Regions from separate parts of the Pacificoceanicola niger genome, predicted to be linked through region 1. Evidence: riboswitches for the same ligand, from Rfam matches in the RefSeq annotation. Region 1 holds a riboswitch; the other holds the start of a gene.

Evidence for each region. Region 1 has a riboswitch for thiamine pyrophosphate ahead of thiB (thiamine ABC transporter substrate binding subunit). Riboswitches for the same ligand answer to the same signal wherever they lie in the genome.
Region 2: linked by a shared signal. The riboswitch ahead of thiC (phosphomethylpyrimidine synthase ThiC) and the one ahead of thiB (thiamine ABC transporter substrate binding subunit) in region 1 are both predicted to bind thiamine pyrophosphate.

The regions. Positions count from the first base shown of each region.
Region 1 is NZ_JBLZMW010000001.1:342,498-349,364, reverse strand. It holds gene ACN2XU_RS01675 (cytochrome c1) at 1-707, shown strand, start outside; gene ACN2XU_RS01670 (thiamine ABC transporter ATP-binding protein) at 835-1,542, opposite strand; gene ACN2XU_RS01665 (ABC transporter permease family protein) at 1,535-3,046, opposite strand; gene thiB (thiamine ABC transporter substrate binding subunit) at 3,022-4,002, opposite strand; TPP riboswitch at 4,049-4,159, opposite strand; gene aroC (chorismate synthase) at 4,251-5,357, shown strand; gene ACN2XU_RS01650 (methyl-accepting chemotaxis protein) at 5,377-6,867, opposite strand, start outside.
Region 2 is NZ_JBLZMW010000007.1:114,928-121,794, reverse strand. It holds gene ACN2XU_RS11105 (flotillin family protein) at 1-1,628, opposite strand, end outside; gene ACN2XU_RS11100 (OB-fold-containig protein) at 1,650-2,381, opposite strand; gene ACN2XU_RS11095 (hypothetical protein) at 2,580-2,966, opposite strand; gene ACN2XU_RS11090 (hypothetical protein) at 3,188-3,379, shown strand; TPP riboswitch at 3,635-3,755, shown strand; gene thiC (phosphomethylpyrimidine synthase ThiC) at 3,858-5,657, shown strand; gene ACN2XU_RS11080 (FAD-dependent oxidoreductase) at 5,654-6,622, shown strand; gene thiS (sulfur carrier protein ThiS) at 6,591-6,788, shown strand; gene ACN2XU_RS11070 (thiazole synthase) at 6,790-6,867, shown strand, end outside.

The DNA of each region.
Region 1 (6,867 bases):
AAGACTTCGACTTTTCGTTCGAAGGTCCCTTCGGCACCTATGATCAGAACCAGCTGCAGCGCGGCCTCCAAGTCTACACCGAGGTTTGCTCCGCCTGTCACGGCCTGAAATTCGTGCCCTTCCGCTCCATGGCGGAAGAGGGCGGCCTCGGGTACTCTGACGCTGAAGTCCGCGCTTATGCGGAACAGAACTTCGAAGTGTTCGATGCCGAACTGGATGACTTCCGCCCGGCCAAACCGGCGGATAACTTCCCGACCAACACCGCCGTGGGCGCCCCGGACCTGTCGCTGATGGCGAAAGCCCGGGCCGGTTTCCACGGTCCCTACGGTCTCGGCATCAACCAGTTTGTCAACGGAATCGGTGGCCCCGAGTACATCGCCTCCCTGCTGACCGGATACACTGGCGAGACCATCGACCAGGCCGGTGTGACGCTGTACGAAAACACCGCCTTTCCGGGCGGCTGGATTTCGATGGCCCCGCCGCTCTACGGCGAGGATGTGGAGTATGCCGACGGCCACTCGAACGAACTGCACCACGAGGCGCAGGACGTCGCGGCCTTCCTGATGTGGACCGCAGAGCCCAAGATGATGGCCCGCAAGCAGGCCGGCTTCACCGCCGTTCTGTTCCTGGTGGTTCTCTCTGTGCTGCTGTACCTGACCAACAAGCGCATCTGGAAGCCCGTCAAGAAGGGCGCCAAGCAGGCCTGAAGCTGACACAGCCACCTGTGGAAAAATAACAAAGCCCCGCCATGCCGGCGGGGCTTTTTCTTTGCTCCGAAGTCTCTTGCGGTGCTGTCACATGACGACCATCGCGCGAGACAGCCTGTCGGTCGGGCTACCCCGCACCCGAGCCAAGATAGGCTCTCAGCGCCTCTGGCGGGTTGGCAAACAGGCTCTGCGTGTCCACCGGCGCATGCACGCGCCCCTCATCGACATAGACCACCTCCTGCGCAAAGCGCCGCGCGTCCGAGGGGTCGTGGCTGACCAGCAAGACGAGGGCCTCCGCAGCACCGGCAACCGCTTCGACCTCCTCCAGCATTTCTGTCCGGAGCGCAGGCCCCAGCGCCGCAAATGGCTCGTCGAGCAGGATGATCGGCCGCGCCTGCAGAAGCACCCGTGCGAGTGCCCCGCGCGCCTGTTGCCCGCCCGACAACGCCCCGGGCCTGCGTCCGCCAAGGTCATCAAGCCCCATGCGGCGCAGGGCGTCCGCCACAAGGCCCGCCTGCGCAGCGCTCAACCGCCCGCCATCGGGGCGCAGCGCCAATCCAAGGTTCCGCTCCAACGTCAAATGCGGAAACAGGTTCTGATCCTGAAAGAGCATCGACACCGGCCGCGCCTGCGGCGGGAGCGCGCCGATATCCGTCCCCTGCCAGCGGAGCGCGCCCGCCTGCGGCGCACGAAATCCGGCAATCACATCGAGCAGCGTCGATTTGCCCGCGCCCGACGGGCCAATCACCGCCACCCGCCGTCCCGCGTCCAGCCGCAAATCGCCCGCCAGCGAAAAGCCATTCTGCGCCACGCGCATCCCGGTCAACTCAAGCACCCACGCGCCCTCCCCTGTCCATCAGCCAGAATAGCCCGAGGCTGAGGCACAGCAGCAGCAGCGAGGCCCCAGCCGCCGCTTCCATCTGGTAGGACCCCATGAGGCGATAGACCTGCAGCGGCAAGGTCGCGCGGTCCGGATCGGCAAAGAGCGCAATCACCCCGAGATCGCCCATCGCCAACGCTGCTGTCAGCCCCGCCGCGAATCCAAGCGGCCTGCGCAGACGCGGCAGCAGAACCAGTCGCGCCCAGGCCCCGGGCGTCAGCCCGACAGTCGCCGCCAACCGCCCGTAATCCGCACGAATCTCTTCCGCCTCCGGTCGCAGGATCCGCAGGGCGAAGGGCAGCGCCATCAGCGCGTTAACCAGCCCCGTCACCGGCAAGGCCATGCTGAACGGGTTCACGAAAGGGCGCAGGATGAGAAACAACCCGGTGCCCAGAACCAGCGGCGAGATCGCGATCGCCGAGAGCGCCAGCAACTCGCCGCGCCGCGTCGCCAGTGGCAGCGCCCAGATCAGGCAAAGCGCGGTCGAGCAAAGCGCAACAACCAAGGAATGCCCGGCTGCACGAAATGTGTCGGGCCCAAGCATCAGCAGCCCCGGCGCCCCCCGCCAGACCACCAGGGCCAGCGGCAACAGCAGGAAAACCGCCACAAGGCCGATCCAGAGGCCATCCCAGAGCCGCGCCAGCAATCCCTGCCCGTCCCAGCGCGGCTGCACCCGGTCGAGCCCCGCACCAAAGCCCGCGCCCAGTGACACCCGCCACGCCACCATCCCGGCCGTCAACGCCAATGCCAATTGCATCCCGGCGAGCAATGCCGCGCGTCCAAGGTCGAAATCGAAGCGCATCGCCTGGTAGATCGCCAGCTCCACCGTCGTCGCGCGCGGCCCGCCGCCCAGCGTCAAAGCCACCGCAAAAGACGTCAGACAGATCACGAAGATCACCGCAAAGGCGCCCGGCAGGATGCGCAGCAGGAGCGGCCACTCCAACACCCGGAACTGCGCCCAGGGGGTCAGGCCAAGCGAGGCGGCCAGCCGCAAACGTTCGGACGGGATGGCCAGCCAGCCTTGCAGCAGCATCCGTGTCGCCAGCGGCAGATTGAAGAAGACATGGGCCAGCACAACCCCGTGCAGCCCGTATATATCAAAGCGCGGCAAACCCAGCGCAGCAAGGGCCGCATTGACCAACCCGGCACCACCGAACACCGCAAGCAGCCCCATCACCGCCACGATCACCGGAAGAATGAAGGGCGCCCCAAGCAGCGCAACCAGAACCCCGCGCCCGGCAAACCGTCGCCGCGCAAGCGCCCGCGCGACCGGAACTGCGAATACGCAGCTGAAAAGCCCGGACAAAAGCGCCTGCCACAGGGTGAACCGCAGCGCGGCCAGATCACCGGGCCGCAGGGCACCAAAACCCTCCGCCCGAATCAGGACCACGGCAATCGGCCCCAGCGTCAGGAGCGCCAGAGCCGACCCGGCGGTTATTGTGACAGCGCGCTGCGCCATGCCTCGATCGCTTCGTCCCGCAGGGCCGCAGCCTCATCTTCGGAGTAGAAAAGCACCTTTTCCGGCAGGTCGAGCTTCTGGAAGCCCTCCGGCCACTTGTCCCTGGACAAGGCCGCCGGGATCGACCAGTTGCCCGTCGCGATCATGCTCTGGAACGCCTCCGTCAGGATGAAATCCATGAAGTCCTGCGCCAATTCCGGTTCGTCGCTGCCCGCCAGCTTTGCCGCCAATTCCACCATGAAGTAGTGGCCTTCGGGGAAGATCGCCGCCTTCTTGGTCTCGTCGCCCTCGGCAATGATGTGATAGGCGGGCGAGGTGGTATAGCTGAGCACCATGTCGGCCTCGCCATCGGTAAAGAGGCCGTAGCTCTCGGACCAGCCGCGCGTCACCGTGACGATCTTCGGTGCCAGCCTGGTCCAGGCCTCCTTGGCTTTGTCGCCATAGACCGCCTGAACCCACAGAACCAGCGCCAGCCCGGAAATCGACGAACGCGGGTCCTGAATAACCAGCCGCAGATCGTCCGGCGCGTTCAGCAGATCCTCGAACGACGCCGGCGGGGTGTCGATCCTCGTAGTGTCATAGACGAACGCCGTGTGGCCGTAGTTGAACGGCAGGAACACATCATCGCTCCAGTCGATCGGCAGCGTCAGCGGCGACAAGTCCACACCATGCGGCGCAAACAAACCGCTTTCACGGGCCTTTCGGGTCACATCGGTATTGAGGCCGATGACCACATCCGCCTCCGTTCGCGCGCCTTCGAGCAGCAGGCGGGGCAGCAGATCGCCAGGCTTGAACTGCAGATCGCAGCCGCAGCGCGCTTCGAACAGCTCTTCGATCTTCGGACCCGGCCCCCATTCGGAGGCAAAGTAATCAGGGGCATAGACGGTGAGAACGGGCGTGTCCGCCAGCGCCGCGCTGGCTGCAAACAATCCCGCTGCAAATGTGAGGGCCTTCATGGCGCGTCTCCTATCTGCGGCGAAAGGCAAGATAAGGGGCCATGTGCGGCTGTGTCCCGACCTTCCCTCCGCCGGTGTTAACCGGTTCAGGTTCAACGGGTTGATGCGATTACGCAAATCTCAGGCAGATCAGGCTCTACCACCCCGAGGTAAGGCGCAAACTAGGGCCGCATCCACGACGGTTCAAGCGGGAAATGGCTTGAGGGCAGGACCCCGCTGGCCTAACAGATGCGCAAAGGAGACCCCGCATGAGCCTCAACAGTTTCGGACATCTCTTCCGCGTCACCACCTGGGGAGAAAGCCACGGACCCGCGCTTGGCGCCACAATCGACGGCTGCCCGCCGGGGGTCACCATCGACGAGGCCATGATCCAGCACTGGCTGGACAAGCGCAAACCCGGTCAGAACAAATACACCACACAGCGGCGCGAGCCGGATGCCGTGCGTATCCTCTCCGGCGTCTTCGAAGGCAAGACAACCGGCACACCGGTCCAGCTGATGATCGAAAACTCCGACCAGCGCTCCAAGGATTACGGCGACATCGCCGAAAAATTCCGCCCTGGTCATGCCGATATCACCTACTGGCAGAAATACGGCATTCGTGACTACCGGGGCGGCGGACGGTCCTCGGCGCGGGAAACCGCGGCCCGCGTCGCGGCAGGGGGGCTTGCGCGGGCGGCGCTGGACCATCTCGCGCCGGGCATCGAAATTCAAGGCTACATGACCCAGATGGGGCCGCATGGCATCGAGGGTGACCGGGACCTCGCCCAGATCAACGAAAATCCGTTCTGGGTGCCCTCGGCACAGACCGCGGAAACCTGGGCCGCCTACCTTGAACAGTTACGCAAGTCCGGAAATTCCGTGGGCGCGATCATCGAAGTGGTTGCCCGGGGGGTGCCTGCCGGTCTCGGCGCACCGGTCTACGGTAAGCTCGACACCGACCTCGCGGCCGCGATGATGTCGATCAACGCCGTCAAGGGCGTCGAAATCGGCGAAGGCATGGCGGCGGCGATGCTCACCGGCGAAGACAACGCCGACGAGATCTTCATGGGCAACGATGGCAAGCCGGTCTACAGCTCGAATCATGCGGGTGGCATTCTGGGCGGCATCTCGACCGGGCAGGACATCGTTGTACGCTTTGCCGTAAAGCCGACTTCCTCGATTCTGAAAACCCGACAGACGATCACCAAATCCGGCCAGCAAACCGAAATCATCACCAAGGGCCGACACGATCCCTGCGTCGGCATCCGCGCGGTCCCGGTTGGCGAAGCCATGTTGGCCTGCGTGATCCTCGATCACCTTCTGCTGCATCGTGGTCAGATCGGCAACTCCGGTGGCAGGATCGGCCCGGCCTGACCCGGCCGGGCCAGCGATCCTAGAAATCGCTCCAGAGTCCGGGCGCTTCATTGACGCTCCTTGGTCGTTGTGGCGCGGGCTCGGGCGGGAGGATTGCGGCCTCCTCCCAAGTGCCTGGGACCGCCTCCAATGGCTCCGGCTCGACCTCCAGATCGCTGGACCCCAGAGCGCTGACCGGACGGTCCCGGACCGGTGTGTCATCCACCACCGACATTGCTTGCTCGCCTGTATCGCCTTTGATTTCAGCCTCCGGCGACCGCGCAGGCGTGGCCGGCTGTGCCGGATCGGCCCCGGAGAATCGCGCCAGGATCGACGACAGGCGCTCCGCCTCCGCGCTCAACTCGCGGCTGGCCTCTGTCGTGTCGTTGACCATCGCGGCGTTTTGCTGCGTGGCCTTGTCAAGCTCGGCAACGCCGACGTTGATCTCCTGAACGCCTTGCGCCTGCTCCTGCGCAGAGGCCGAAATATCCGCGACAAGGACCGACACCTCATTCACGCTCTCGACGATGTCCTTGAGCGTCACTGACGTCTCTTCGACAAGCCGTTCCCCCGCCGATACCTGTGCGGAACTGTTGGAAACCAGTTCCTTGATCTCGCTTGCCGAGATCGACGCACGCTGCGCCAGCGAACGCACTTCCGACGCCACCACGGCAAAGCCGCGACCCGAATCGCCAGCCCGTGCGGCTTCAACCCCCGCGTTCAGCGCCAGGAGATTGGTCTGAAAGGCGATATCGTCGATGACCCCGATGATCTGGGTGATCTGTTCAGACGACTTGGCGATGGACCCCATGGCCGATTGCGCCCGCGCCATCACCTCGCCGCCGCGCTCAGCACGCTCACGGCCCGTTACGACCTTTTCATCGGCACTCCTGGCTCGCTCAGCGGCGGACTGGACACTCTGCGCCAGTTCTTCGAGCGCGGCGGCGCTTTCTTCAAGCGTCGCGGCCTGCAATTCAGAGCGGCTGGACATTTCTACAGACATCCGCGACAGGTCACGCGAATTGGCATTAACCATGGCGCCGCTTTGACGCAATTCCCCGACAAGCGCCCGCAACCCACCAGACAGTGCATTGAAGTCATTGCAGAGTTTAACATAGTCCGCGCCAAGATCACTCCAGTTTTCGGTGCGTATTTCCTGATCCAGTTTGCCCTCCTTGAGCGCGGTCATGGCCAGACCAAGCTCATCGAACAATGCAATCCGGCTTTCGTTGTCTTTTCGCTCGCGTTGTGCGGCGTCCTCCGCCTTCGACAATTTGTCGCGCAGGGCCGCGAGGCTGCGGGCAATTGCGCCGATCTCATCGCGGCGTTCGGTGCCCGCGATCTCGCTGGTGAAATCCTCATCCGCCAGCGTTTTCACGGACTCGGTCAAGGTGCGGATCGGCTTTGCCAGGATATGACCGCTGAAAATCGTCACCACGGCCCCGATCAACACGGCGACGGCACTGACGACAAGCTGCCACATGGCGGCATCTTGCATCACAGACTGCATGGACTGCTCGATTTCCGCCGC
Region 2 (6,867 bases), on a different contig from region 1:
GCGGGCGTGTCCTCCAGCGTGCTGTTGATCAGTCCGTCGAGGCTGCCGTCCATGGAAATCCCCAGCTCTTCGCCGAGCTTTTTCAGCGCGGGCATTTGCACCGCCATGCCCATGATCGAATCCATCGCCTGATTGACCACCGGCTTGTCGCCGCCCTCGCCAGAGCCAGAGCCGCCGCCGGTGCCGCCACCCAGTCCGGTGACCTGATGAATGCGGATCGAGTCGATCTTTTCCACCGGCTTCATCGCCTGCGACAGGATTTCGGGCATGGCCTCCAGACGCGCCAGCGCGATCTTCATCGCGATGATGCCCTCGGACAGCGCATTCTCGGCGTCGGTGATGGCGCGCTTGCCCTCCGCTTCGGCCAGCATGTCGGTCTTTTTCGCCTCGGCGCGAATGGTGATTGCGTCCGCGTCGGCGCGGGCCTCTTCGCGGCGGGCCTCGGCGCGGTCCTGCGCGGCGTCCTTCTCGGCCTGCGCGGAGAGGCGGACCTTGGTGGCCTCGCGCTCCGCTTCGCGGGCGGCTTCGATCAGGGCGATCTGCTTGGTCCGCTCGGCTTCGGCCACCTGTTTGGCGGTCTGCACGGCTTCCTGGGCCTTTGTCGCCTCGGCGCGGGCGAGATCGGCGGAGGCGCGGGCGCGGCTTTCTTCTTCGGACTTCTGCGCGATGATGATCTGGCGCTCCTGATCGGCGACTTCGAGTTCGCGCTCCTTGGCGATTTCGGCTTCGCGGATGTTCTTTTCGCGCAGGATCTCGGCGCTGCGGATGGCCTCCTCGCGGGCGATGCGGGAGCGCTCGGTCTCGCGCATGGAATCCTCGCGGCGGGCGGCGATTTCCGCCTCCTGCGCGGCCTGCATCGTCTGGACCTGCTGGATCTGCTCGATGCTGGCCTGCTTTTCATCGCGTTCAATGGCGAGGCGCTGGCGCTCGGCCTCCATCCCGGCACGGCGCACGGCGACTTCGGCCTCCGCGTCGATCTGGGCGCGCTCTTTCTTGGAGGTGGCGATGACTTCCGCGAGGCGGCGCATACCCACGGCGTTGAAGGCGTTGTTTTCGTCCAGCGCCTCGAACGGGGTCTGGTCGAGCGCGGTGAGGGAGACGGATTCGAGCGAGAGGCCGTTTTTCAGCAGGTCCTCGGAGACGGTGTTCTGCACCTCCTGCACAAAGTCGGCGCGGTTTTCATGCAGGCTGTCCATGGTCATCTGCGCGGCAACGGCGCGCAACCCGTCGATCAGCTTGCCCTCGATCATCTCGCGGAGTTGGTCGATGTCGAAGGTGCGCGCGCCGAGAGTTTGCGCGGCGCGGGCGATGCCTTCGTCGGTGGGCTGCACCGAGACGTAGAACTCGACGCCCACGTCCACGCGCATGCGGTCCTGCGTGATGAGCGCGCCGTCGCCGTCGCGTTTCACCTCAAGGCGGAGGGTCTTCATGTTGACCGGCGAGACCTCATGCAGGAGCGGCACGACGAGGGTGCCGCCGTCCATAATGACCTTCTTGCCGCCGGCGCCGGTGCGCACGAGGCTGACCTCGCGGGTGGCGCGTCGGTAGAGGCGGGCCAGCACAAGACCGATGAGAAGGAGAAAGGCGAGGGCGGCACCGACGATGATGCCAAGGGTCATGAGGTCCATGTCTTTGAAACTCCTTTGGGTTTATGCGGTCAGCGGAACGAGGCGGTAGCCGCCGTCGCGTTTGTGCCTCAGGACGAGGACCTCGCTGCCTTGGGGGATGTGCGCGTCGTCGCGGAGCGGCTCGGCGCGCAGGTAATGGGTGTTGCCATAGCGGTCGGTGACGCGGACCTCTGCCGGGCGGCCACGGGCAGCGGTCCCCTGGGTCACGGTGCCGGGGCGGCGGCCAAGATGGCGTTCGGAGAGGCTCTGGGTTTCGGTTTTTGGCAGGAGCCGGGCAAAGAGCGCGCCGAAGTGGCGGGCAAAGAGAATGGCGGCGATCACGGCGGGGATGGCCGCGATGCTGGCGGGGATGGCGGTGCCGAGGAGCAGCGTCGCGATGGACTGGATCAGCAGACCCGTGGCACCAAAGGCGATGAGGATCGAGGCGAGCCAGATCAGCGCGGGCATTTTGCCAAAGCCGAGCCAGGCGGCGAGGCCGGTTGTGGCGCTGGCGGGGTCGGGGGTGTCGGAGGTCACGTCGAGATCGGGCAGTTCGAAATCCGCCGGATCGGCGTCGAGGCCGTCAAAGTCGATATCGAGATCGCCGACGTCCATGTCCCATGCGTCCGGATCGAGGTCCGGTCCGTCGGCGCCGGCGCCAAGGAGCGTCCCGCCAAGCAGGGCAAAGGCGAGCTCCAGCGCCAGCAGCCCGAAGAGAAGCGCGAGAGCGATGGCAAAGGGCACATACGGCCCGGTCAGATACAGGTCGAACATGGGTTACGGCTTTTCAGTATGCATTGGTATACATTTTATATGGGGCGTTCACGGATGCGTTACAAGAGAGGCGCGTACGATTTCTGGCAGGCTGGCAACGGGTTGGGCGGAGGATGCCTGAAATGACGGGCTGCGGGTAGTCCGGTATTCCGCACGGGTGGCGGGTCTCCTTGGCAACCGGTTGTCGGTGAGGGCGGGTCAGGCGGTGATTTCGGTAATGCGTCGGGCCCAGTCGCGCGCCTCCTGCGGGGTGAGCGACAGGTGTACCGCGGCGTCCGGCAGGTGCAGGGTCAGTCCGCTGTCTGTTGTGTCGGCGGTGGCGTCGGTGAGCAGCCGGGCGAGGGTGTCCTTGCCGCGCGTCCAGACGAGGCCGGGGCCGTCATCGGTTTCGATCAGAGCGGCGGTTCTTGCGGTCGCGAGGCGCAGGTCGGTGACGGGCCGCCCGGGGAAGGCGCGCTGCCAGGCATAGCGCGCGTCCGCGTCCGATTCGAAGCGGCGCGGTTTGTTCCGGCCCTTGACCACAATGGCGATCATGAGGGCGAAAATCCCTCCAACGATCAAGGGAACGAGCAGGTGCAGCGGCATGACAATCCTCCTGCGCGGCATTTTGCGCAGGCGGATCGCGCTGTCAAAACATGCGTGTCGTCGCAGTATTGTTGGCTGTATGGGGACAGTGCCTCCGAATTCCCGTGATTGTTTTTAAGTTATTGAAAGAATTGAGAATTGTGGCGAAAGGCGGTTGCCTTGTGCCGCATTTGTGTCGCATTCTGACATCGTGGGTGGGGGCCCGCGACCCGGAGAAACACATGCGCATCGTGATCTTTGTCCTCATCCTGGCTTCCCAGACTTTCGCCGTGATGGGTGGTCCCTCGAAGATCGGGATGACGGATGGTGTCTCCGGGTCGGACCTGCTGGCCGATGACTCCAAGGACGAAGCCGACGACGGCAAGAAGAAAAAGCGTGGCTGGGTGCCGCGCAAGCGTACCGTGATCGTCTGAACCGCCAGCACTTCTCTCTCTCTCTCTCTCTCTCTCCAAGTGCTCACGAATAGGGGCGGCCATCCGGGCCGCCCTTTTTCGTGCACGAAGACGCCGATGGCACGGTATGCGCGCGCTGCGTTTGGTGCCTCTCGGGACCGGATGCCGTTTCTGGCTGAGCCGCATGAACGCCTTGCGCGCGGCAGGTTTGCCCGCGGTCCCGCAGCCTGTGGGCATTTCGGGGGCTTGCAAAGGAAAATTCCCCCTGCCTATAGTGCCCACACGCAGGGGAGTCCCGCTTAGGGGACTGAGAGGCTGACAGGGCAATTGCCCGGTGACGCGACCCTTTGAACCTGACCCAGTTGATACTGGCGTAGGAAGCTCGGGACGCATCGCGGCACGCAGTCGATGTGCGTTTCACAATAGGGCCTGCGGGCCTTTGCCTCCTCTCCACGCTCTTCTGGTGTCTTTTTGAGACTTGTGCTTGAGGAGCGCCAAAATGACTGTCCCCAATCCCACCATCACCACCGGACCACTGCCCGCATCGCGCAAGATCCATGTCGCGGGCGCGCAGTATCCCGAGCTGCGCGTGCCGATGCGCGAGATTTGTGTGCACCCGACGGCCGGGGAATCGCCGCTTCCGGTGTACGACACGTCGGGGCCGTACACGGACCCCGATGCGCAGATCGACATTCGCAAGGGCCTGCCGCCGCTGCGCCGCGATTGGATCGTGGGGCGCGGTGATGTGGAGGCCTACGACGGGCGCGAGATCAAACCCGAGGACAACGGCTTTGTGGCGGGTGACCGGCTGACCCCGGCGTTTCCGGTGCGTCGGCGTCCGCTGCGCGGCAAAGCGGGGCAGGCGGTGACACAGCTGGCCTATGCCCGCGCGGGGATCATCACGCCGGAGATGGAGTTCATCGCCATTCGCGAGAACGAGCTGCGCGGGCTGGCGCCCTGCCACCGCGACGGCACCGATTGGGGGGCCACCCTTCCCGATTACGTCACGCCGGAGTTCGTCCGTGACGAGGTCGCCGCCGGACGCGCCATCATTCCGGCCAACATCAACCACCCCGAAGTCGAGCCCATGATTATTGGCCGGAATTTCAAGGTGAAGATCAACGCCAACATGGGCACCTCGGCGGTGACCTCCTCGATGGAGGAAGAGGTCGACAAGATGGTCTGGTCGATCCGCTGGGGCGCGGACACGGTGATGGATCTTTCCACGGGCCGCAACATCCACAACACGCGAGACTGGATCGTCCGCAACAGCCCCGTCCCGATTGGCACCGTGCCGCTGTATCAGGCGCTGGAAAAGGTGAATGGCATTGCCGAGGATCTGACCTGGGAGGTGTTCCGCGACACGCTGATCGAACAGGCCGAGCAGGGTGTGGATTATTTCACCATCCACGCGGGTGTGCGGCTGCACATGGTGCCGATGACGGTGGACCGGGTGACAGGGATCGTGTCGCGCGGCGGTTCCATCATGGCCAAATGGTGCCTGCATCATCACAAGGAGAGCTTTCTTTACACGCATTTCGACGAGATCTGCGAGATTTGCCGCCGGTACGATGTGAGCTTTTCGCTGGGAGACGGGCTGCGGCCCGGGTCGATTGCCGATGCCAATGACGCCGCGCAGTTCGCCGAGCTGGAAACCCTGGGTGAGCTGACAAAGATCGCCTGGGCCAGAGATTGTCAGGTGATGATCGAAGGGCCGGGCCATGTCGCCATGCACAAGATCAAGGAGAACATGGATAAACAGCTTGAGTGCTGTCACGAGGCGCCGTTCTACACGCTCGGGCCGCTGACCACGGATATTGCGCCGGGGTATGATCACATCACCAGCGGCATCGGCGCGGCGATGATCGGTTGGTTCGGCTGTGCGATGCTGTGCTATGTCACGCCGAAGGAGCATCTGGGTCTGCCGGATCGGGACGATGTGAAAACCGGGGTGATCACCTACAAGATCGCCGCCCATGCCGCCGATCTGGCCAAGGGCCTGCCCGGGGCGCAGCGCCGCGATGACGCGCTGAGCCGGGCGCGGTTCGAGTTCCGCTGGGAAGATCAGTTCAACCTGTCGCTCGATCCCGAAACGGCGCGCGCCTTCCATGATCAGACGCTGCCGAAGGAGGCACACAAGGTGGCGCATTTCTGTTCGATGTGCGGGCCGAAGTTCTGCTCCATGCGGATTTCCCACGACATCCGCGCGGAGGCACAGAAGGAGGGCATGGAGGCCATGGCGGCGAAGTTCCGGGCCAATGGCGATCTGTACGTGCCGGTCAAGGACACCGTCGAATGATCACCATCGCGGGTGCGGGCCTTGCCGGTCTTGCCTCTGCCCTGGAGCTGGCCCGCGCCGGGGCGGCGGTGCGGGTTTTCGAGGCCGGGGCAGAGATCGGCGCGCGCAGTGTTTCGCGCTATGCGGGCGGGATGCTGGCGCCGTGGTGCGAGGGCGAAACCGCCGAAGACCGCGTGCGCATCTGGGGCGCAGAGGCGGCGGATTGGTGGGCGGCGATCACGCCAGTCACCCGGCTTGGCACGCTGGTCGTGGCGCCGCCGCGCGACCGCGCGGAGCTGACCCGCTTTGCGCGCCGGACGACGGGCCATCGCGGCCTGGATGGCGCAGGGATTGCCGCGTTGGAGCCGGCCCTTGCGGGGCGGTTTCCGGGAGGGCTTTACTTTGAGCGGGAGGCGCATCTCGATCCGCGCCGGGCGCTGCGCGATCTGGCGCAGGCGGTGCGCGATCTCGGGGTCGAGATCGTGCTGGGCACCCCCGCCCCGGGGCCGGTGGATCTTGATTGCACGGGCATCGCCGCGCCGCTTGATGATCTGCGCCCGGTGCGCGGCGAGATGGCGATCCTGCACTGTCCCGATGTCGAGATCCGGCGCACGCTGCGCCTGCTGCATCCGCGTGTGCCGCTGTATCTCGTGCCGCGCGGGGCGGGCGTCTACATGATCGGCGCGACGATGATCGAAAGTTCATCAACGCGCGCGATCAGCCTGCGCTCCCTGTCGGAGATGCTCGGCGCGGCCTTTGCCATTCATCCCGGCTTTGCCGAGGCCAGCGTCATTGAGACCGGCACCGGCCTGCGCCCGGCCTTTCACGACAACCTGCCGCGCCTCGCGCTGCGCGGCGGGACTCTCCACCTCAACGGGCTGTATCGGCACGGCTTTCTGCTGGCCCCGGCCATGGCGGCGCGGGTCGCCCGACATTTCATTCCGGAGACATCCAATGCACATCACCGTAAACGCCACACCGCATGACATTGCGGCCGAAACGCTGGCCGCGGCGCTTGAGGAGCTGGGCTATGCCAACCCTGCCATCGCTACCGCCCTGAACGGCCGGTTCGTTCCCAAGCCGGAGCGCGCCACGACTGTCCTTGGGGACGGCGACCGGCTCGAAGTGCTGACCCCGATGCAGGGAGGGTGAGATGGAGCTTTATGACACGCAGGTCACATCGCGCCTGTTGCTGGGGACGGCGCAATATCCCTCGCCGGCGGTTCTGGCC